Regions from separate parts of the Streptomyces sp. NPDC101151 genome, predicted to be linked through region 1. Evidence: riboswitches for the same ligand, from Rfam matches in the RefSeq annotation. Region 1 holds a riboswitch; each other region holds the start of a gene.
What was found. A riboswitch is a leader RNA that binds a small molecule or an ion and turns the genes downstream of it on or off. The one in region 1 is predicted to bind cobalamin.
Positions count from the first base shown of each region.

Region 2: linked by a shared signal. The riboswitch ahead of metE (5-methyltetrahydropteroyltriglutamate--homocysteine S-methyltransferase) and the one ahead of ACIRU3_RS34710 (CbtB-domain containing protein) in region 1 are both predicted to bind cobalamin.
Region 3: linked by a shared signal. The riboswitch ahead of ACIRU3_RS35520 (ribonucleoside-diphosphate reductase subunit alpha) and the one ahead of ACIRU3_RS34710 (CbtB-domain containing protein) in region 1 are both predicted to bind cobalamin.
Region 4: linked by a shared signal. The riboswitch ahead of ACIRU3_RS24685 (CbtB-domain containing protein) and the one ahead of ACIRU3_RS34710 (CbtB-domain containing protein) in region 1 are both predicted to bind cobalamin.

Region 1 is NZ_JBIWPP010000027.1:14,888-21,004, forward strand. Features, by position in the region: gene ACIRU3_RS34690 (acyl-CoA dehydrogenase family protein) at 1-358, shown strand, start outside; gene ACIRU3_RS34695 (enoyl-CoA hydratase/isomerase family protein) at 355-1,428, shown strand; gene mmsB (3-hydroxyisobutyrate dehydrogenase) at 1,425-2,321, shown strand; gene ACIRU3_RS34705 (enoyl-CoA hydratase) at 2,318-3,109, shown strand; cobalamin riboswitch at 3,181-3,324, shown strand; gene ACIRU3_RS34710 (CbtB-domain containing protein) at 3,361-3,582, shown strand; gene ACIRU3_RS34715 (CbtA family protein) at 3,605-4,357, shown strand; gene ACIRU3_RS34720 (hypothetical protein) at 4,503-4,850, shown strand; partial or broken gene ACIRU3_RS34725 (short-chain fatty acyl-CoA regulator family protein) at 5,064-5,414, opposite strand; gene ACIRU3_RS34730 (hypothetical protein) at 5,418-5,885, opposite strand.
Region 2 is NZ_JBIWPP010000014.1:5,295-11,411, reverse strand. Features, by position in the region: gene aceA (isocitrate lyase) at 1-1,150, shown strand, start outside; gene aceB (malate synthase A) at 1,268-2,866, shown strand; gene ACIRU3_RS24705 (3-hydroxybutyryl-CoA dehydrogenase) at 2,863-3,732, shown strand; cobalamin riboswitch at 3,915-4,138, shown strand; gene metE (5-methyltetrahydropteroyltriglutamate--homocysteine S-methyltransferase) at 4,291-6,117, shown strand, end outside.
Region 3 is NZ_JBIWPP010000028.1:82,252-88,368, reverse strand. Features, by position in the region: gene mctP (monocarboxylate uptake permease MctP) at 1-961, shown strand, start outside; cobalamin riboswitch at 1,262-1,399, shown strand; gene ACIRU3_RS35520 (ribonucleoside-diphosphate reductase subunit alpha) at 1,525-3,903, shown strand; gene ACIRU3_RS35515 (ribonucleotide-diphosphate reductase subunit beta) at 3,960-4,970, shown strand; gene ACIRU3_RS35510 (hypothetical protein) at 4,883-5,137, opposite strand; gene ACIRU3_RS35505 (helix-turn-helix domain-containing protein) at 5,230-6,117, shown strand, end outside.
Region 4 is NZ_JBIWPP010000014.1:180-4,644, reverse strand. Features, by position in the region: gene ACIRU3_RS24695 (histidine phosphatase family protein) at 1-567, shown strand, start outside; gene ACIRU3_RS24690 (CbtA family protein) at 822-1,574, opposite strand; gene ACIRU3_RS24685 (CbtB-domain containing protein) at 1,596-1,814, opposite strand; cobalamin riboswitch at 1,851-2,000, opposite strand; gene ACIRU3_RS24680 (MMPL family transporter) at 2,132-4,324, opposite strand.

The sequences.
Region 1 (6,117 bases):
CGCCGACCGGGAGGCGTTCGGCCGCCGCCTCCTCGACGCCCAGGCGCTGCGCTTCCGGCTCGCCGACATGGCGACCGAGCTGGCTGCCGCCCGCGCCCTGGTCCAGCAGGCCGCCCGCGCACTCGACGCGGGAGATCCGCAGGCCCCGTACCTGTGCGCGATGGCGAAGCGGTTCGCCACCGACACCGGGTACTCCGTCGCCGACCGTGCACTGCAGCTGCACGGGGGCTACGGATACCTCAGCGAGTACGGCATCGAGAAGATCGTCCGCGACCTGCGGGTACACCAGATCCTGGAAGGAACCAACGAGATCATGCGTGTCATCGTGGCCCGCGGCCTGACGGAGGCGTTCGGATGACCGGCACCGAAGAACCCGTCCTCTTCCACACCGCCGGACGAGCCGCCCACATCACGCTCAACAGGCCCAGGGCCCTCAACGCCCTCAACCACGAGATGGTGCGCCGCATCGATGAGGCGCTCAGGGGCTGGAAACACGACCCGTCCGTGGAAACCGTGGTCATCACCGGGTCGGGCGAGCGCGGCCTGTGCGCGGGCGGTGACATCCGGACCATCCACGACGACGCCCGCGACGGCGACGGCACCGCCTCGGCCGCCTTCTGGCGCGACGAGTACCACCTCAACGCCCGCATCGCCCGTTACCCCAAGCCGTACGTCGCCGTCATGGACGGCATCGTCATGGGCGGCGGCGTCGGCGTCTCCGCACATGGCAGCGTCCGGATCGTCACCGAGCGATCGCGGATCGCCATGCCGGAGACCGGCATCGGCTTCGTCCCCGACGTCGGCGGTACCTACCTGCTGGCACTCACCCCCGGCGAACTGGGCACCCACCTCGCACTGACGGGCGCGCAGATCGGCGCGAGTGACGCCCTGCTCTGCGGTCTCGCAGACCACTACATGCCCTCCGAAGCCCTCGACGCCTTCAGCGACGACCTGGCCGAGATGCCCGTACGAGACGCCCTCGCCCGTCACGTACAGCGGCCGCCGCAGGGTGAGCTGGCTGCCCGGCGGGAGTGGATCGACGCGTGCTACGCCGCCCCGACGGTCGAGGACATCCTGAACCGGCTGCTCGACCACGGCGACCCCGCCGCCAAGGAGGCGGCGCAGATCCTGCTCACCAAGTCGCCGACGGCTCTGAAGGTCACGCTGGCCGCCCTGCTCCGTGCCCGGCACCTGGGCCCCATCGAGCAAGTCCTCGACCAGGAGTATCGGGTGTCCTGCGCGACCCTGAGTACCCCCGACCTGGTGGAGGGGATCCGCGCCCAGGTCATCGACAAGGACCGCAACCCGCACTGGTCGCCGGCCACCCTCGTCGAGGTGACCGACACCGACGTCGAACGCTTCTTCACTCCCCTCGGCGACCGCGAGCTCGGACTCGCCGCGACCGACACCCCGGAGGTGGCCTGGTGAACCGAACCATCGCGTTCATCGGACTCGGACACATGGGCGCGCCCATGGCCGTCAACCTGGTCAAGGCGGGCCACCACGTGCGCGGACACGACCTGGTGTCCGATGCTCTGGATGCTGCTGCTCAGGCGGGTGTCGAGCCCGCCCGAACCGCGGCCGAGACCGTGACGGACGCCGACGTGGTCATCACCATGCTCCCCGCGGGCCGGCACGTCCTCGACCTCTACGACACCGTCCTGTCCGCGGCCCGGCCCGGCACCCTCTTCGTCGACTGCTCCACCATCGACGTCGCCGACGCCCGTACCGCGCACGAACGTGCCGTAGCCGCCGGAATGCGGGCCCTGGACGCACCCGTCTCCGGCGGAGTGGTCGGCGCCGAGGCAGCCACGCTCACCTTCATGGCGGGCGGGGGAGAGACCGAGTTCGCCGAAGCACGTCCCGTGCTGGAGGCCATGGGAAAGAAGGCCGTCCACTGCGGCGGCGCGGGTGCCGGACAGGCCGCGAAGATCTGCAACAACATGATCCTCGGCATCTCCATGATCGCCGTGAGCGAGGCGTTCGTCCTCGGCGAGAGCCTCGGCCTGTCCCACCAGGCTCTCTACGACGTGGCCTCCACGGCATCCGGGCAGTGCTGGGCACTCAGCGTGAACTGCCCCGTTCCCGGCCCCGTGCCGGCCAGCCCCGCCAACCGGGACTACCGCCCGGGATTCGCCGCCTCGCTGATGGCCAAGGACCTCGGGCTCGCGGCCAACGCAGTCAGAGCAGGCGGAGTGCATGCGGAACTCGGCCTGCGCGCGGCCGAGTTGTACGCCGCCTACGCCGAGCGCGCCGGTGCGGCGGAGGACTTCTCCGGCATCGTCCGCACCATCAGGGATCAGAGCGGAGAAGAGGCATGAGCATGGACCCGGCCACCGAGTACGAGACGATCCTCGTCGAACGCAAGGGCCGCACCGCCCTGCTCACCCTCAACCGGCCCAAGGCTCTCAACGCGCTGAACCTCCAGGTCATGAGCGAGGTCGTCGCCGCTACCGAGGCCCTCGACCGGGACCCGGACTGTGGCTGCATCGTGATCACCGGCTCGGCGAAGGCGTTCGCGGCCGGTGCCGACATCAAGGAGATGCAGCCACAGGGCTACCTGGACATGTACCTCGCCGACTGGTTCGCCGCCTGGGACCGGCTCGGACAGCTCCGCACACCGACCGTGGCCGCCGTCGCGGGATACGCCCTCGGCGGCGGCTGCGAGCTCGCCATGCTCTGCGACATCCTGCTCGCCGCCGACACCGCCGTCTTCGGCCAGCCCGAGATCAAACTCGGGGTGATCCCCGGCATCGGCGGCTCCCAGCGCCTGACCCGCGCCGTCGGCAAGGCCAAGGCCATGGAGCTGTGTCTGACCGGGCGCACCATGGACGCGGCGGAAGCCGAGCGCGCCGGGTTGGTCTCCCGTGTGGTGCCTGCCGACGATCTGCTCGGCGAGGCCCTCGCCGTCGCCGAGACCATCGCGGGCATGTCGCTGCCGGTGGCGATGATGGCGAAGGAAGCCGTGGGGCGGGCCTTCGAGACCACGCTCACGGAAGGGGTCCGCTTCGAACGGCGCCTCTTCCACGCAGTGTTCGCCACCACCGACCAGAAGGAGGGCATGGCCGCCTTCGTCGACAAGCGGCCGCCGGAATTCCGTCACCGTTGAGTGTCGCGGCACCGGATCGTCCGCCTGGCCCGAGAGGAAGATCACGCCAGGCGGACGTGGTCTTGGCCGTGCACGCGTCACGCGGTACGGTCTGTCCGATATTGACGACGGCGAGACGGAAGCCGGTGGGAATCCGGCACGGTCGCGCCACTGTATGCGAGACATCCCCTGGGTGTCTGGCAAGTCAGACCCGTGGCCGTCGTCCTGTGCACCACCGAGATGGGACGCGAACTCCCAGAGGAGGTTCTGCCATGGCGCAGACCGTCGCCCAGCCGACAGCCACCACCCCCGTCGTTCCCGCCACGCTGCCGCTGAAGGCGATAGCTCCCTGGGCGGTCTTCTTCGGCATCCTCATGCTCGTCCTGCTGTACTTCGTCGGCGCTGAGCAGGGCGCCACCTCCGTGTTCAACGGCACGGACGTCCACGAGTGGGTTCACGACGCCCGCCACCTGCTCGGCTTCCCCTGCCACTGAACCGACGGGACAGCGCACACTCATGAACTCCGCAACGGTAAGAAACCTCCTCGTCCGGGGCATGCTCGCCGGCCTGGCCGCCGGCGTGCTCGCCCTGGTCGTCGCCTACCTCCTCGGTGAGCCGAGCGTCGACAAGGCGATCGCCTTCGAGGACGCCCACTCCCACGAGCACGAGATGGAAGTCGTCTCCCGCTCCCTGCAGTCCACGGCTGGCCTCGCCACCGGCGTCCTCGTCTACGGGGTCGCCTTCGGCGGCATCGCAGCGCTCGCCTACTGCTTCGCGCTCGGCCGCGTCGGCCGCTTCAGCCCGCGGGCCACCGCACTGCTGCTGTCCGGCTGCGCCCTGATCGCCGTCTACGTCGTGCCGTTCCTGAAGTACCCGGCCAACCCGCCGTCGGTCGGCGACCCCGACACGATCAGCAAGCGAACCACCCTGTACTTCCTGATGATGCTGCTCAGCGTCCTCCTCGCGATCGCTGCCACCATCCTGGGCAAGCGCCTGGCGCCCAGCCTGGGTACCTGGTGGGCGACCGTGGTCGCGGTGGCCGCCTTCGGCGTCGTGATCGGCCTGGCCTACGAGTTCCTGCCCGTCATCAACGAGGTCCCGAAGGACTTCCCGGCCGCCCTGCTGTGGCGGTTCCGGCTGTCCGCACTGGCCATCCAGTCCGTCCTGTGGGGCGGCTTCGGCTTGCTGTTCGGGGAGTTGGCCGAGCGCCAGCTGAACCCCAAGCCCGCGGCAGCACCGTCCGGGCGGACGGTTCCCGCCTCGAACTGATCGGTTTTGGGACACGTGAGGGCCCCTCGGAACCATCCGGGGGCCCTCTCGCGTTCTCCGGGCACCCACGCGATCGGATCACGGACATGACACAGACCGCCGACCGATCCGGCGGGGACCACCAAGCCGAGGAGCGGAGGACAGAGTGGCCAGACATCTCCAGCCGCGCCGCATCACCCTCGCGGGCCGCGAGGCGGTGGCCCTCACCGTCGAGGAGTACGAGCAACTGATCGCCAGCCGACGGCAGATCGGCGGCCAGAGCGCCCGGGTGCGGGTGCTCGCCCACCAGGCGAAGCGGACCGAAAAGCTACTTCAAGAGCTTGAGACGCTGGTCCACGTTCCGGCGGACTGCCAAGAGCCGGAGGGCACGCTGTCGTCACCGTGCCTGACGTCCTGCGCCACGGAAACAGCAACGGAGCGGGGCGAGGGCACCGAGTGTCTGCGCTGCTCGATAGCGGCGCTGCTGCGCCGGCACCGGGACATGGCTTCCTGAGCCACGCCCGTCCGCGCCACCTGCGACTCGGCACGGCGACCGTACGACCGTCCAAGTCCGGCAGATCCCGCGCCTGTGCGCCGTCCAGGCCGAGAGCTGCCGCCGTTTCCCGGCCCTGCACGCCCGGGGAGGCGACCACCCGGGCACGCGAGTGGCGACCCGGCCGAAAGGGCGCCCGCCACGGGGCCGCTTCTGACCCACCGGCCATCGGTGTCATGGGGTATGGGTCTCCCCGGGATACGGCACGTACGTACGCCGGTCCGGGTCGATGGCCGGCCGGCCGCCGGCCGGTGGCCGGGCCCGCTGCGCGCAGTCGCGGCGCTCACAGATCCGGCAGCCCAGACCGATGGGCGTCGCGGCCCGCGGGTCGTCCAGAGCGATCCCCTCGGCGTGGACGAGCCGGTGGGCGTGCCTCAGCTCGCAGCCGAGTGCCACCGCGAACTCGGCGCGGGGCGCGTGATGGCCGAATCCTCCGCGGGTGATGGTCCGCGCAACCCAGAAGTACCGTTTCCCGTCTGGCATCTCCGCCACCTGCGTCAGCATCCGCCCCGGTGCGGAGAACGAACTTCACGGCCGCCACCGGATCAGGGCAGGCATGGCAGCGTGGTCGGTGCCTTCCATCGTCACGATGACTTCCCGGCCCGTCGCCGTTCCCAGCCAGGTCACAAAGGCACGAACGGGTGTGAAGGTCGCCCTGTCGACCACGTCGGAAGGATCGAAGGTGAACTCGAGCTCTTCGATGTAGAAGAAATAGCAGGTGAACCACACACCGTCGACGTCGATGGCCAGGCTCGCCGATTCCTCCGGATCCCGCTCCAGTCGGGACCATACGGCGGAGGCGTCCAAGGCTCCGCTCTCCGTCGTGCCATAGAGCGTCCAGGTAAGGACATGGTGCCCCGGGACCGCGCGCAGCCCGTCGAACATGCGCCGCCAGTCGTCGATCGTGGTGTCGAGGACGCAGACGTCCCGCAGTGCTCCATCTGTGACGAAGTCCTCTGCCCGGTAGGCCGGTTCGGCCTCGTGCTGCCCCACCATTACAGGAGTCCCACAAAAGTGAGTTGGCCCCCACGCCAACTCCATCGGGCGCCCCAGCCTCCGGGAACCCTGAAGTCCCGGGTGATGCCACCGCATTGAGCTGACGCCGAGGTGTTGACCTTCTCGACCACGTTCGGGTCGGTGAGTATGTCCTGGATCATCTCGTTGGCGATCTCGGGCCGCTCACTATTGGTAACCTTGCCGAAATTGTACATAGCGACATGAGCTTGAC
Region 2 (6,117 bases), on a different contig from region 1:
CACCCTGGCCCGGCGCGGCGCCGAGCGCCTGTGGCGGCAGCTGCACGACCTGGACTACGTCCACGCGCTCGGAGCCCTCACCGGCGGTCAGGCCGTGCAGCAGGTGAAGGCCGGGCTCCAGGCGATCTACCTGTCCGGCTGGCAGGTCGCCGCCGACGCCAACCAGGCCGGACACACCTACCCCGACCAGAGCCTGTACCCCGCCAACTCGGTGCCGCAGGTGGTCCGTCGGATCAACAACGCGCTGCTGCGCGCCGACCAGATCGCCACCGCCGAGAACGCCGGCGACACGACCGACTGGCTCGCCCCGATCGTCGCCGACGCGGAGGCCGGCTTCGGCGGCCCGCTGAACGCCTTCGAGCTGACCAAGGGGATGATCGCGGCCGGCGCGGCCGGCATCCACTACGAGGACCAGCTCGCCTCCGAGAAGAAGTGCGGCCACCTCGGCGGCAAGGTCCTGGTACCGACCTCGCAGCACATCCGCACCCTGAACGCGGCCCGGCTCGCCGCCGACATCGCCGACACGCCCACGGTCATCGTCGCCCGCACCGACGCCCTGGCCGCCAACCTGCTGACCAGCGACGTCGACGAGCGCGACGCCGAGTTCGTCACCGGCGAGCGCACCGCCGAGGGCTTCTACCGCGTACGCAACGGCATGGCCCCGGTCATCGCCCGCGGGCTCGCCTACGCCCCGTACGCCGACCTGATCTGGGTCGAGACCGGCACCCCCGACCTGGCGCAGGCCCGCGAGTTCGCCGAGGCCATCCATGCCCGGTACCCGGACCAGATGCTCGCCTACAACTGCTCGCCGTCCTTCAACTGGAAGGCGGCACTGGAGGACGACCAGATCGCCAAGTTCCAGCGCGAACTGGGCGCGATGGGCTACAAGTTCCAGTTCATCACGCTGGCCGGATTCCACTCCCTCAACCACGGCATGTTCGACCTCGCCCGCGGCTACGCCGAGCACGGCATGACCGCCTACGTCGACCTGCAGGAGAAGGAGTTCGCCGCGCAGGCCCACGGCTTCACGGCCGTCAAGCACCAGCGCGAGGTCGGCACCGGCTACTTCGACCTCGTCTCCACCGCCGTCAACCCCGCCTCCTCCACCACCGCGCTGGCCGGCTCCACCGAGGAAGAGCAGTTCCACTAGGCGCACCCGTTCGGCCCGTCGGGCCCGTCCAGCCCGTCCGGTCCGCCCCAGCCGAACGGGGGTCGTACGACCGTCCCCGTCCGACCCCCGTTCCCCCTTCCTTCCGCAGGAGAACCGATGCCCACCAGTGCTCCGACCCGCCACGTCCGCATCCTCGCTCCCCTGGGCGACCGTCACGACGAGATCCTCACGCCCGCCGCCCTGGACTTCGTCGGTCAGCTGGCCTCGGCCTTCGCCCGGCGCCGCCAGGACCTGATGAAGGAACGCCGGCGCCAGGTCCTGCGCCTGGCCAGTGGGTCCCCGCTCGACTTCCCGATGGTCACCGCCGCCGTCCGCGCCGACCCCTCCTGGCGTGTCGCACCGCCCGCCCCCGGCCTGACCGACCGCCGCGTGGAGATCACCGGCCCTCCGGACCGCCGCATGACGGTCAACGCCCTCAACTCCGGTGCCCGTGTGTGGATGGCCGACTTCGAGGACGCCACCGCTCCCACCTGGAACAACGTGATCGGCGGCCAGCTCAACCTGCTGGACGCCATCGAGCGGTGCATCGACTTCACCGCCGACGACGGCAAGGAATACCGACTCGCCGACCGGGATCAGCTCGCCACCATCGTCGTACGGCCACGCGGCTGGCATCTCGACGAAGAACACCTGGAGTTCGACGGCCGTCCGGTGCCCGCCGCGCTCGTCGACTTCGGCCTGTACTTCTTCCACTGCGCGCAGCGCCAGATCGACGCCGGGCACGGCCCGTACTTCTACCTCCCCAAGCTGGAGAACCGCTACGAGGCCCGCCTGTGGAACGACGTCTTCGTCGCCGCCCAGGAACTGCTCGGCATCCCCCACGGCACGATCCGCGCCACGGTCCTCATCGAGACGATCACCGCCGCGTTCGAGATGGAGGAGATCCTCTACGAGCTGCGCGAGCACAGCTCCGGCCTCAACGCGGGCCGCTGGGACTACCTCTTCAGCCTGATCAAGACCTTCGGCCACCGCACCGACTTCCTGCTGCCCGACCGTGCGAAGGTCACGATGACCGCCCCCTTCATGCGCTCCTACACCGAACTGCTCGTGCGCACCTGCCACCGACGCGGCGCCCACGCCATCGGCGGCATGGCCGCCCAGGTGCCCAGCAAGGACCCGGCCGCCCACGAGGCGGCGCTCGCCAAGGTCCGACTGGACAAGGAGCGCGAGGCCGAAGACGGCTTCGACGGCTCCTGGGTCGCCCACCCCGGGCTCGTGCCCGTCTGCCGCGAGGTCTTCGACTCCGTCCTCGGCGACCGGCCGCACCAGCTCGACCGCACCCGGGACGACGTGGCGGTGACGGCCGCGGACCTGCTGTCCGTGCGCCGCATCAGCGGACCGCCCACGGCAGAGGGCGTGCGGACGAACATCGCGGTCGCCCTGCGCTACTTCGCCGCCTGGCTGCGCGGGCAGGGCGCCGTCGCGCTGAACGGCCTCATGGAGGACGCGGCCACGGCCGAGATCGCCCGGGTGCAGATCTGGCAGTGGCTGCGGCACCGCGTGATCGACCGGGACACGGTCCTCGGGATGCTCGACGAGGAACTCGTCGCTCTCGGCGCCGAGTACCCGTGGGCGCCGGTCGACGAGATCCGTGACCTCTTCGAACACACTGCACTGACCGGTGAGTTGCCGCTCTTCTTCACGCCGGACGCCTATGCCCGCCACCTCGTGCGCCGGACGGAGACCCGGTCATGAGCGGCGGCATCCGGCGCGTCGGAGTGGTCGGCGGCGGCCAGATGGGCGCGGGCATCGCCGAGGTGTGCGCACGGGCCGGGCTGGACACGGTGGTCTGCGAGGCCGACGCCACGGCCGCCCTCGCGGCACGGGGGCGTGTGGCCTCCTCGCTGGAGCGTGCGGTGCAGCGGGGCAAGCTGGAGCCGGCCGCCGCGCAGGACGCCCTCGCCCGCCTGGTGTTCACCGGCGATCTGGAGGACCTGGCGGACCGGGAGCTGGTCGTCGAGGCCGTCATCGAGAACGCGGAGGCCAAGACCGAGGTGTTCGCCGCCCTCGACAAGATCGTCGAGGACCCGGCGGCCGTTCTCGCCACGAACACCTCCTCGCTCCCCGTCATGCGCCTCGGAATGGCCACCGGTCGCGCCGACCGGGTCGTGGGACTGCACTTCTTCAACCCGGTGCCCGTACTGCCGCTGGTCGAGGTCGTGTCCTCGCTGCACACGGCACCGGAGACCCTGGCCGCCGTCGAGGACTTCGCCGCACGCACGCTCGGCAAGACGGTCGTCCACTCCCGGGACCGAGCGGGCTTCGTCGTCAACGCGCTGCTCATCCCGTACCTTCTGGCGGCCGTCCGCATGGCGGAGTCCGGCTTCGCCACGGCCGCCGACATCGACACCGGCATGGAGCTGGGGTGCGCCCACCCCATGGGGCCGCTCCGGCTCGCGGACCTGATCGGGCTGGACACCGTCGCCTCGATCGCCGAGTCGCTCTACGACGAGTTCCGGGAACCCCTCCACGCCCCTCCCCCGCTGCTCCAGCGGATGGTCGAGGCGGGACTGCTGGGCCGTAAGACCGGCCGCGGGTTCCACGTGTACGGCCAGGACTGAGCAGCCTGGCACCACTGGGCTGAGGGGCCCGGACCGCACCCGCCGGCCGAGGGAACCGGCGGGTGGACGCAGGGGAAGGGCGGGGGCGCACAGGCGACGCCTCCCGTCCGGCCGTCCGTGCCCGTCGTCCATCCCACCGTCCGAATGGTGGAGTGGGACTCCGGCCGCTCGCGCCACCGTCTAGGCTTGCCGGTGCAGCTGGTTCGCCCCGTCCGCCAGACGGGACGCGTCGTAAGAGGGAACCCGGTGGGAATCCGGGACTGCCCCGCAGCGGTGAGCGAGAACGACCGCCGTCATACGCACTGGGCCCGACGTACCGGGCCTGGGAAGCGACGGCCAGTAGGTGTCCTCCTCGGTGAGGACGTGCCCGCGAGTCCGAAGACCTGCCATCTGCCCGTGTGCGAAGCACTCGTACGCGGACATCCCGGTGACCCCGAGGGCGGGTCGGCGAACACACCGCACGGACGGCCACCGGTCGCTGCCGTCCGGTCCGTCACCCCTTCGCGCTCTCGTCCCGTCCCCGGGATCTCAGGGATCAATCTCGCGAAGGAGATCTCCGTGACCACCAAGCCCGCAGCCGCGGCAGCACGGGCCACCGTGTACGGCTACCCCCGCCAGGGACAGAGCCGGGAACTGAAGAAGGCGATCGAGGGCTACTGGAAGGGCCGCGTCACCGCCGCCGCCCTGGGCGCCACCGCCACCGAAGTGCGCCGTACGAACTGGCGGCAGCTCGCGGACGCCGGCATCGGCGAAGTGCCGACCGGCGACTTCTCGTACTACGACCACGTGCTCGACACCACCGTCATGGTCGGCGCGATCCCCGCACGCCACCGGGAGGCCGTCACCGCCGACCCGCTGGCCGGGTACTTCGCCATGGCGCGCGGCACGCAGGACGCGGCGCCGCTCGAGATGACCAAGTGGTTCGACACCAATTACCACTATCTCGTGCCCGAACTGGGTCCGGACACGGTCTTCTCGGGCAACTCGGCCAAGCAGGTCGCGGAGTTGCAGGAGGCCCTCGCGCTCGGCCTGACCGCGCGGCCCGTGCTCGTCGGTCCCGTCACGTACCTTCTCCTCGCCAAGCCCGCGCCCGGCGTGCCCGCGGACTTCGACCCGCTCACCCTGCTCGACCGACTGCTTCCGGTGTACGCCGAGGTCCTCACCGACCTGCGCGCGGCAGGCGCGGAGTGGGTGCAGCTGGACGAGCCCGCGCTCGTCCAGGACCGGACACCGGCCGAGCTGAACGCGGCAGCCCGCGCCTACCGCGACCTCGGTGCCCTCACGGACCGGCCGAAGCTGCTCGTCGCCTCCTACTTCGACCGCCTCGGCGACGCCCTGCCGGTACTCGCCAAGGCCCCGGTCGACGGCCTCGCCCTCGACTTCACCGAGTCGGCCGCCGCCAACCTGGACGCGCTCGCGGCCATCGGCGGGCTGGCGGGCAAGCGCCTGGTCGCCGGTGTCGTCAACGGCCGCAACATCTGGGTCAACGACCTGGAGAAGTCCCTCGCCACGCTCGGCACCCTCCTCGGCCTGGCAGACCGGGTGGACGTGTCGGCCTCCTGCTCCCTCCTGCACGTCCCCCTCGACGCCTCGGCGGAGCGGGACATCGAGCCACAGATCCGGCGCTGGCTCGCCTTCGCCCGGCAGAAGACCACCGAGATCGTCACGCTGGCCCGCGGGCTGACCCGCGGCCCGGACGCCATCGCCGCCGAACTGTCCGCCAACCGCGCCGACCTCGCCTCCCGGGCAGGCTCGCCCATCACGAGCGATCCGGCCGTCCGCGCCCGCGGCGCCGCCGTCACCGATACGGACGCCCGCCGTTCCCAGTCGTACCCCGAGCGGGCCGCCGCCCAGCGCTCCCACCTCGGCCTGCCGTTGCTGCCCACGACCACCATCGGCTCCTTCCCGCAGACAGGCGAGCTGCGCACCGCCCGTGCCGACCTGCGTGCGGGCCGGATCGACACGGCCGGCTACGAGGAGCGGATCAGGGCGGAGATCCAGGAGGTGATCGCCTTCCAGGAGAAGGCCGGCCTGGACGTCCTGGTGCACGGCGAGGCCGAACGCAACGACATGGTCCAGTACTTCGCCGAACAGCTCACCGGCTACCTCGCCACCCAGCACGGCTGGGTCCAGTCCTACGGCACGCGTTACGTCCGTCCGCCGATCCTGGCCGGGGACATCTCCCGCCCGGAACCGATGACGGTGCGCTGGACGACCTACGCCCAGTCCCTCACCCCTCGCCCGGTGAAGGGCATGCTCACCGGGCCGGTCACCATGCTCGCCTGGTCGTTCGTCCGTGACGACCAGCCGCTCGCCGACACCGCCCGCCAGGTCGCCCTCGCCCTGCGCGACGAGGTGAACGACCTGGAGGCGGCGGGCACTTCG
Region 3 (6,117 bases), on a different contig from region 1:
GATCAAGCTGGGCGGGTTCGACGACATCTTCGCCAAGGCGGGCGACAAGTTCACCGCGGCGGGTGCGGGCGGTCTCGTACCGGCCCCCGCGGGCCAGTGGACGTACGCCACGCTGGCGCTCGGCTCGGCGCTCGCGCTGTTCATGTACCCGCACTCGATCACCGCGACGCTGTCGTCCAGGAGCCGTGAGGTGATCCGGCGCAACACCACGATCCTGCCGCTGTATTCGCTGATGCTGGGCCTGCTCGCGCTGCTCGGCTTCATGGCGATCGCGGCCGGGGTGAAGGTCACCAACGGGCAGCTGGCGATTCCGCAGCTGTTCGAGGACATGTTCCCGGACTGGTTCGCGGGCGTGGCCTTCGCGGCGATCGGCATCGGCGCCCTGGTGCCCGCGGCCATCATGTCCATCGCGGCGGCGAACCTCTTCACCCGCAACATCTACAAGGACTTCATCCGGCCCGACGCCACGCCCGAGCAGGAGACCCGGGTCTCCAAGCTGGTGTCGCTGCTGGTGAAGGTGGGTGCGCTGGTCTTCGTCCTGACGATGGACAAGACGGTCGCCATCAACTTCCAGCTGCTGGGCGGCATCTGGATCCTGCAGACCTTCCCGGCCCTGGTCGGTGGCCTGTTCACCCGGTGGTTCCACCGCTGGGCGCTGCTCGCCGGCTGGGCGGTCGGAATGATCTACGGCACGTTCGCCGCGTACGGGGTGGCCTCGCCGACCCAGAAGCACTTCGGCGGCTCCGCGAAGGAGATCCCGGGCATCGGTGAGATCGGTTACATCGGTCTCACGGCCTTCGTGCTGAACGTCGTCGTCACGGTGGTCCTGACCTTCGTCCTGAAGGCCGTGAAGGCCCCCGAGGGCCTCGACGAGACCAGGCCGGAGGACTACACGGCGGACGCCGGCGACGCGGGCGTCGAGGTGGAGCTTCCGCCGGCCACGGCAGGCGCCGGTCACTGAACCGCGCCCGAGGGGCACGGGCAACCCCACGCACCCCGCAGCGGGCCGCCGAGCACCACGGCGGCCCGCTGTTCGTGCCCGCCCGCCGTGGGGCCGCCGTCCGCCCAGCGCCCGATGCGCAGCGCCCCACCGCATCGGCGCCCGGAGGAGCCACGAACACCTCGGCCCCGTTCGCACACGCGCGCGGAACCGGAACCCCGTCCCCCACCTGGACGCCGTCCGGATCCCCACCTACGAGTTGACACTCTGAAGCCGCCGCAACACGCAACAGACACAACATCTGGGGGTGACACCACAGCCCGGCACTAGATGTATGCTCGTCCTCGCTGTCGTCGCAGGGGAATCCGGTGCGAATCCGGAACTGTCCCGCAACGGTGTACTTGCGTGTATCCGCACGCCTGTTCAGTCCGAGGACCTGCCGGCAGCGCGCGCCCGGCCGTCCGGTCCGGGTGCCTCCAGACGTCCGGGCTTCGTGGAGTGGGCCGGTGGACGCGACGCCGTGCGCGCTCGTGCTGCCCCCTGCCCTCCGCCAGGCCCCCGTGCCGAGCGAGGGAGAGCCCCACGTGACCATCGCGCCAGCCGAACCGGCTTCAGCCATCCAGGCGACGCAAGCCCCGGTGGACACCGACGGTCCCGGTGCCGCGCTGCTGCGGACCCTGACCGAGCTGACCGCCGACCTCCCCGACGCCGACCCCGGCCGCGTCGCCGCGGCCGCGCTGCGGGGCCGCTCCGCCCGGGCGGACGAGGCGGAGTTGCGCGAGCTGGCCACGGAGGCGGCCGCCGGCCTCATCTCCGAGGACCCCGCCTACTCCCGGCTGGCCGCCCGGCTGCTGACCGTCTCCATCCGCGCCGAGGCCGCCTCGCAGGGCGTCACGTCCTTCACCGAGTCCGTCGCCGTGGGGCACCGCGAGGGCCTGGTGGCCGACCGCACGGCGGAGTTCGTGCGGCTGCACGCCGAGCGTCTGGACGCGCTGGTCGACCGGACCGCCGACGACCGCTTCGGCTACTTCGGCCTGCGCACCCTGCACAGCCGCTACCTGCTGCGGCACCCCATCACCCGCAAGGTGATCGAGACGCCCCAGCACTTCATGCTGCGCGTCGCCGCGGGCCTCGCCGAGGACGACACGGCCCGCTCCGTGGACGAGGTCTCGGCGCTGTACGGGCTCATGAGCCGCCTCGACTACCTGCCTTCCTCCCCCACCCTCTTCAACTCCGGCACGCGGCACCCCCAGATGTCGTCCTGCTACCTCCTCGACTCCCCGCTGGACGAGCTGGACTCCATCTACGACCGCTACCACCAGGTCGCCCGCCTCTCCAAGCACGCCGGCGGCATCGGTCTGTCGTACTCCCGGATCCGCAGCCGCGGTTCGCTGATCCGCGGCACCAACGGGCACTCCAACGGCATCGTCCCGTTCCTGAAGACCCTGGACGCCTCGGTCGCCGCGGTGAACCAGGGCGGCCGACGCAAGGGCGCCGCAGCGGTGTACCTGGAGACCTGGCACTCCGACATCGAGGAGTTCCTGGAGCTGCGCGACAACACCGGTGAGGACGCCCGCCGTACGCACAACCTCAACCTGGCCCACTGGATCCCCGACGAGTTCATGCGCCGGGTCAACGCCGACGAGCAGTGGTCGCTGTTCTCCCCGGCGGACGTGCCGGAGCTGGTCGACCTGTGGGGCGCGGAGTTCGACGCCGCCTACCGCAAGGCGGAGGCGGACGGGCTGGCCAAGAGGACCATCCCGGCCCGCGACCTGTACGGCCGCATGATGCGCACCCTCGCGCAGACCGGCAACGGCTGGATGACCTTCAAGGACGCCTCCAACCGCACCGCCAACCAGACGGCCGAGCCCGGCCATGTCGTCCACTCCTCCAACCTCTGCACGGAGATCCTGGAGGTCACGGACGACGGGGAGACCGCGGTCTGCAACCTGGGGTCGGTCAACCTCGGCGCCTTCGTGAGCAACGGGGACATCGACTGGGAGCGCCTCGACGAGACGGTCCGCACGGCCGTCGCCTTCCTCGACCGCGTGGTCGACATCAACTTCTACCCGACCGAGCAGGCGGGCCGCTCCAACGCCAAGTGGCGCCCGGTGGGCCTGGGTGCGATGGGCCTGCAGGACGTCTTCTTCAAGCTGCGTCTGCCCTTCGACTCCCCCGAGGCCAGGGCCCTGTCCACCCGGATCGCCGAGCGCATCATGCTCGCCGCGTACGAGGCCTCCGCCGACCTGGCCGAGCGCAACGGCCCGCTGCCGGCCTGGGAGAAGACCCGGACGGCCAAGGGTGTCCTGCACCCGGACCACTTCGACACCGAGCTGAACTGGCCTGAGCGCTGGGCGGCCCTGCGCGAGCGGATCGCCGCGGTCGGCATGCGCAACTCGCTGCTGCTCGCGATCGCCCCGACCGCGACCATCGCCTCCATCGCGGGCGTGTACGAGTGCATCGAGCCGCAGGTCTCCAACCTGTTCAAGCGTGAGACGCTGTCCGGCGAGTTCCTCCAGGTCAACTCCTACCTGGTGCAGGACCTCAAGGACCTGGGCGTGTGGGACGCGCGCACCCGTGAGGCGCTGCGCGACTCCAACGGCTCGGTGCAGGACTTCGCGTGGATCCCGGCGGACGTGCGGGCGCTGTACCGCACGGCGTGGGAGATCCCGCAGCGCGGTCTGATCGACATGGCCGCGGCCCGTACCCCGTTCCTGGACCAGTCGCAGTCCCTGAACCTGTTCCTGGAGACGCCGACCATCGGCAAGCTCTCCTCGATGTACGCGTACGCCTGGAAGTCGGGCCTGAAGACGACGTACTACCTGCGCTCCCGCCCGGCGACCCGGATCGCCCGCGCGGCCCAGGCGCAGACGCAAGCGACCATCCCCGTCCAGCAGGCGGCCGACCCCGACGCCGTCGCCTGCTCCCTCGAGAACCCCGAGTCCTGCGAGGCCTGCCAGTAATTCCCGCCCGCCACCCGACCGCCACCCCTGGAGGACGGCGCTTCGCGCCGACGACAATGACTCGTAACACCAACCTGCTCGACCCGGGCTTCGAGCTGACTCTCCGCCCGATGCGCTACCCCGACTTCTACGAGCGCTACCGCGACGCCATCAAGAACACCTGGACCGTCGAGGAGGTCGACCTCCACTCGGACGTCTCCGACCTCGCGAAGCTGACGCCGGCCGAGCAGCACCTGATCGGCCGTCTGGTGGCCTTCTTCGCGACGGGCGACTCGATCGTCGCGAACAACCTGGTGCTGACGCTGTACAAGCACATCAACTCCCCGGAGGCGCGCCTCTACCTGTCGCGCCAGCTGTTCGAGGAGGCCGTGCACGTCCAGTTCTATCTGACGCTGCTCGACACCTACCTCCCCGACCCGGAGGACCGCGCCGCCGCCTTCGCGGCCGTGGAGAACATCCCGTCCATCCGTGAGAAGGCCGGGTTCTGCTTCAAGTGGATCAACGAGGTGGAGAAGCTGGAGCGCCTGGAGTCCAAGGCGGACCGCCGGCGCTTCCTGCTCAACCTCATCTGCTTCGCCGCGTGCATCGAGGGCCTGTTCTTCTACGGCGCCTTCGCGTACGTCTACTGGTTCCGCAGCCGGGGTCTGCTGCACGGTCTCGCCACCGGCACCAACTGGGTGTTCCGCGACGAGACCATGCACATGTCCTTCGCCTTCGACGTGGTCGACACCGTCCGCAAGGAGGAGCCGGACCTGTTCGACGACGAGCTGCAGCAGCAGGTCACCGACATGCTGGCGGAGGCCGTCGAGGCCGAGCTGCAGTTCGCGCGCGACCTGTGCGGTGACGGCCTCCCGGGCATGAACACCGAGTCCATGCGGCAGTACCTGGAGTGCGTCGCCGACCAGCGCCTCACGCGCCTCGGCTTCGCCCCGGTGTACGGCTCGGAGAACCCGTTCTCCTTCATGGAGCTGCAGGGCGTTCAGGAGCTGACGAACTTCTTCGAGCGCCGCCCGTCGGCGTACCAGGTCGCGGTGGAGGGCACCGTCGACCTGGACGAGGACTTCTGAGCCTCCTTCTCCCGCTGGTTCCCTGTGCGGTTCTCCTGGGCCTCCCTGAGCTGCCGGTCGATGCGCCTGTCGCGCACGATGCCGAGCACGGACGGGAGGACCAGGAGGACCAGGATGCCGAGCGTGACGAGCATTCCGATCAGGCCTTCGATCTGGTTTCCGTTCATGTCACTACTGTCGCGCTGAATACTCCTTACCGGGAGTGGCAGGACTGCCGTACACCATCGATTTACTGCCAGCGGTGAGGCACACTGGCCCCATGCTGAAAAACGTGGCGGCCGTGCTGCTCGACGGCGTGCATCCCTTCGAGCTGGGCGTGGTGTGCGAGGTGTTCGGCATCGACCGCAGCGACGAGGGCCTGCCGGTGTACGACTTCGCCGTGGTCTCGGCCGAGAGCGAGACGCTGAGCACCCATGTCGGCGGGCTCACCGTGTCGACGCCGTACGGCCTGGACCGGCTGGAGGAGGCCGATCTGATCGCGGTGCCGGCCGGGAGCGACTACGTCAGCCGGGAGTACCCGCCCGCGCTGCTCGACGCCCTGGTGCGGGCCGTGGAGCGGGGCACACGGGTGCTGAGCGTGTGCTCGGGCGTCTTCGTGCTCGGCGCCGCCGGGCTGCTCGACGGGCGGCGGTGCAGTGTGCACTGGCGGCAGGCCGAGGAGCTGGCGGTGCGCAATCCCCGGGCGATCATCGAGCCCGATGTCCTGTACGTCGACGAGGACCCGGTGATCACCTCCGCCGGCACCGCGGCCGGTATCGACGCCTGTCTGCACCTCGTACGCAAGGAGCAGGGCCCGGAGGTCGCCAACAAGATCGCCCGGCGCATGGTGGTGCCGCCGCACCGGGACGGCGGTCAGGCGCAGTACATCGAGCGGCCGCTGCCCAAGGCCCCGTGCGACACCGTCGGCGAGGTGCTGGTGTGGATGGAGGAGCACCTCGACCGGGAGGTGACCGTCGAGCAGCTCGCCGCCCGCGCCCATCTGGCACCGCGCACCTTCGCCCGCCGTTTCCAGCAGGAGACGGGGACCACCCCCTACCGCTGGATCCTGCGCCAACGGGTGCTGCTGGCACAGCAGTTGCTGGAGGGCACGGACGAGACCGTGGACGCGGTGGCCGCGCGCACCGGGTTCGGTACGGCAGCCGCGCTG
Region 4 (4,465 bases), on a different contig from region 1:
TCACCAGCGACCACACCGTCACTGCGGCGGGCCCGCTTCGACGACGGCGACTCGATCGAGGAAAGTGCAGGGGCACGGGCCAGGTCGGCGGCCGGATCCCTGCCGCCTGCCGGCCGGGTCTTCGCCTCTCCCAGCGTGCGCTGCCGGGAGACAGCCTCCGCGCTCGGCCTCGATGCCTCACCGGACCCGGCACTGGCGGGCCTGGACATGGGCCGCTGGCGGGGGCGGACGCTGGAGGAGGTCGGTGCCGCCGAGCCGGAGGCGGTGGCCGGCTGGCTGGCCGATCCGGGGGCCGCACCGCACGGCGGAGAGTCGGTACGGGTGTTGTGCGCGCGGATCGCACGGTGGCTGGACACGACTGCTCTGGCCGACGACAGGACGGTCGCCGTGGTGGAGCCGGAGGTGGTGCGGGCCGTGGTGGTGCACGCGCTGGGCGCGCCCGAGGCCGCGTTCTGGCGTGTCGACGTCAGGCCGCTCACGGCGACGGAAGTCACCGGCCGGTCCGGCCGCTGGAACCTGCGGCTCGGACACGACCTCGCCCAGTCGGGGGAAGCAGCAGGTCGCTGACGCCGCTCACCATGATGGTTGCGCAGGCGGTCGCGTCCCGGTGGCGCCGCAGCGACTCCGCGACCGCGCAGCGCAGGCAGCCGGTGTCCGTGTCAGGGCGACCGCCTCAGGTCCGCCAGGAGCGATGTGGAACGGTCGGGGCTGTGGGGATGTGCGGCCACCGGGCTCCTCCGCTCCTGCACGCCGCGGGTGCTCGGGGGAACGCGAGAGGGCCCCCGGATGGTTCCGAGGGGCCCTGTCGTGTCCTGAAGGATTCAGTGTGCGGCCGGAATCGTCTGTCCACTCGCGGCGGTCGCGGGCTTCGGGTTCAGCAGGCGTTCGGCCAACTCGCCGAAGAGCAGACCGAAACCGCCCCACAGAACGGTCTGGATGGCCAGCGCCGAGAGCCGGAACCGCCACAGCAGAGCGGCCGGGAAGTCCTTCGGCACCTCGTCGACGACCGGCAGGAACCCATACGCCACCCCGATCACGACGACGAACGCCGCCACCGCGGCCACCGTCGCCCACCAGGCGCCCAGCGAGGGCGCGAGGCGCTTGCCCACCATGGTGGCGGCAATCGCCAGGAGCACGCTGAGCAGCATCATCAGGAAATACAGCGTGGTCCGCCTGCCGATGGTGTCCGGGTCACCGACCGACGGCGGATTGGCCGGGTACTTCAGGAACGGCACCACGTACACGGCCACCAGGGCACAGACCGACAGCAGCAACGCGGTCGCCCGCGGGCTGAAGCGGCCCACCCGGCCCAGCGCGAAGCAGTACGCGAGCGCCGCGATGCCACCGAAGGCGACCCCGTAGACGAGGACACCGGTGGCCAGACCGGCGGTGGACTGCAGGGAGCGGGAGACGACTTCCATCTCGTGCTCGTGGGAGTGGGCGTCCTCGAAGCCGATCGCCCTGTCCACGCTCGGCTCACCGAGGAGGTAGGCGACGACGAGAGCGAGCACACCGGCGGCCAGACCGGCGAGCATGCCCCGCACAAGGAGGTTTCTTACCGTTGCGGAGTTCATGAGAGTGCGGCGTCCCTCGCGTCAGTGGCAGGGGAAGCCGAGCAGGTGACGGGCGTCGTGCACCCACTCATGGACGTCCGTGCCGCTGAACACGGAGGTGGCGCCCTGCTCGGCGCCGACGAAGTACAGCAGAACCAGCATCAGGATGCCGAAGAAGACCCCCCACGGCGCTATCGCCTTCAGCGGCAGCGTGGCGGGAACAACGGGAGTGGCTGTCGGCGGAGCGACGGTCTGCGCCATGGCAGGACCTCCTCTGGGAGTTCGCGTCCCATCTCGGTGGTGCACAGGACGACGGCCACGGGTCTGACTCACGAAACACCCCTTCTTCCAAGGTGTCTCGCACACAGTGGCGCGACCGTACCGGATTCCCACCGGCTTCCGTCTCGCCGTCGTCAATATCGCACCGACCGTACCGCGTGCCGCCTGCCCGGCCAAGACCGCCTGGACAGTCGTGATCTTCCTCTCGCCGTGCACCCGAAGCGCGCGCTCGGTCCTACCGGGGAACGCCGGGTCTGCCGGGCCGTACGGCCCGGCAGACCCGCCCTGTCACAGCGCCGCTAACCGCGGCGACCCGACGGATCGTGCGCGACCGCGTCCCGGCCGTGGTCGTGGACCGGATCGGCATCGAAGGATCCGGCGCCTGCGACGACTTCCGCTTCCACCGCCCGGTCACCGTGCCCCGGCCACCAGGCCGCGTGGCCGATCAGCGCGGTGAGACTCGGGGTGAAGAACATCGACATGACAAAGGCGGCGACCGCGATACCGAAGGAGACCGCGAAGCCCATCTCCGTGAGCAGTGCGTTGCCCGCCAGCATCATCGTGGCGAAGGTCGCCGCCAGGATGAAACCGGCCGCCGCGACGGTGGGCCCGGCATGTCGCAGCGCCATGCCGGCCGCCTCACGCGGGTCACGGCCCTCGCGGGCCTCCTCGCGGAGCCGGGCGATCATGAGGATGTTGTAGTCGGTGCCGATGGCGACAACGAAGAGATACATGATCACCGGGAGCATGAACATCAGACCCGAGTGTCCCTGTCCCTCCTGGAAGATCCACACGGTTGCGCCGAGAGTGGCGCCGAAGCCGAGGCCCACCGAGGCCATCAGATACCAGGGGGCGACCACACTGCGCAGCAGCAGCCCCAGGATCACCATGATCAGGAGGGCGGCGACCGGGAAGACCGTCCGGTAGTCGTGGTTGACCGCGGTGTTGATGTCCTTGTAGATCGAGGACATGCCGCCGACGAGGGCTTCGGTCCCCTCGGGGGCGTCGGAGTGCGCGACGTCGCGCACCTCGCCCACGGTGTCGATCGCCTTGTCCGTCGATGCCTCGTACTTGAGCGTGACGGTGAAGTCCGCCGTGGTCCCTTCCTTGTTCAGCTGGGTCATGCGGGCAGTCGCGACGCCGTCCACGGCACCGAGTTTCTTCGCGTACGCGTCGAAGCCGGCCTTGTCCAGCGGTTTGCCGCCGGTGCTGGACAGATAGACGTCGGTGGGTGCGGCGGCGCCCGCCGAGTACGCCTTCTGCATCTCGTCCTGGACGACCATGGACTCCTTGGTCTTGGGCATGGAGCCCGACGCCAGGTCGAACGTGGCCTTGTAGCCGAGCGTACCGAGCGACAGCGCGACCATGACGAGTCCGGACACCACGGCCGTCAGCGCCGGGCGGCGCTGCACACCGCGGCCGAGGGCGGCGAAACGCGCGTTGGCCGGCTCCTGTTGCCAGGACTTGGACGGCCAGAAGACCTTCGGCCCGATGAGCGAGACCACGGCCGGGATCAGCGTGAGGCCCGCGACCAGGGTGGCAGCGACCGCGATGGCGAGCGCCGGGCCCATCTGCTTCAGGAAGCCCAGCGTGGACAGCACCAGGGCGAAGAAGGCGATGATGACCGCTCCGGCGGCCGAGGCGATGGCCTCGCCCACCCGGGCGACCGCGTTGACCATGGCCTGTTTGGGTTCGTCGCCGGCGCGCAGGCGTTCGCGGTAGCGGAACATCAGGAAGAGGAAGTAGTCCGTGCCCACGCCGAAGAGCACGACGATCAGGATCGACGAGATCGAGCTGTTGGCCTGCAGGTCGAACAGCTTGGTGGCGTACGCGATCAGCCCGTTGGCGATCGCGGACACCAGGCCGATCAGGACCAGGGGCAGTAGGGCGAGGATCGGCGCCCGGAAGATGATCAGCAGGGTCACCAGGATGATCACAAAGGTGCCGATGCCGATCAACGCCTGGCCGCGCTTGGACGAGTCCTGCTGGTCGAGGGCCTGGGCGGCGGAGCCGCCGAGCTTGACATCGAGATGGGTGCCCTTGGCCAGCTCCTTCACGTCCTCGCGCAACACCTTGGCCGCATCCGCCTGTTTGGGCTGGCCGGCGTTCTTGCTGTCCATCTGCACCAGGGTCAGGTCGTACCTGCCGTCCTTGGACGGCAGGCCGGGGACGACCTTCTGCACCTGGTCGATGTGCTTCTTGCCCAGGTCGGAGGTGATCCGGGCGATGTCCTTCTTGTCTGCGGCGGTCAGCTTGCCGCCGTCGGTGCGCTGATACAGCGCGATCGCGGACGGGGTGAAGGCGCTGGGGAACGCCCTCTCCTGGAGATCCGCCGCTTTGATGGACTCATAACTCTTGGGCAGGAAACTGCTCTCGTCGCTGTTCGAGGGCAGGCTCGGTGCGGTGGCGACGATCGCCACCGCCGCGATCAGCCATGCCAAAATCGTCCAGACGGGATGTCGGACGACGGCATTCCCAATGCTTCGGAACATGCGGAAGGTCCTCCTGGGCAGGAAGATCACCGCAGCCCGGGGAGCGGACCCCGGCATCGGCGACCCTGACCGGCCCACATGCTCGGGCCGGTCGTCTGGTTGTCTTGAGATGCGATCGTAGTAACCGCACGACGCGATCAT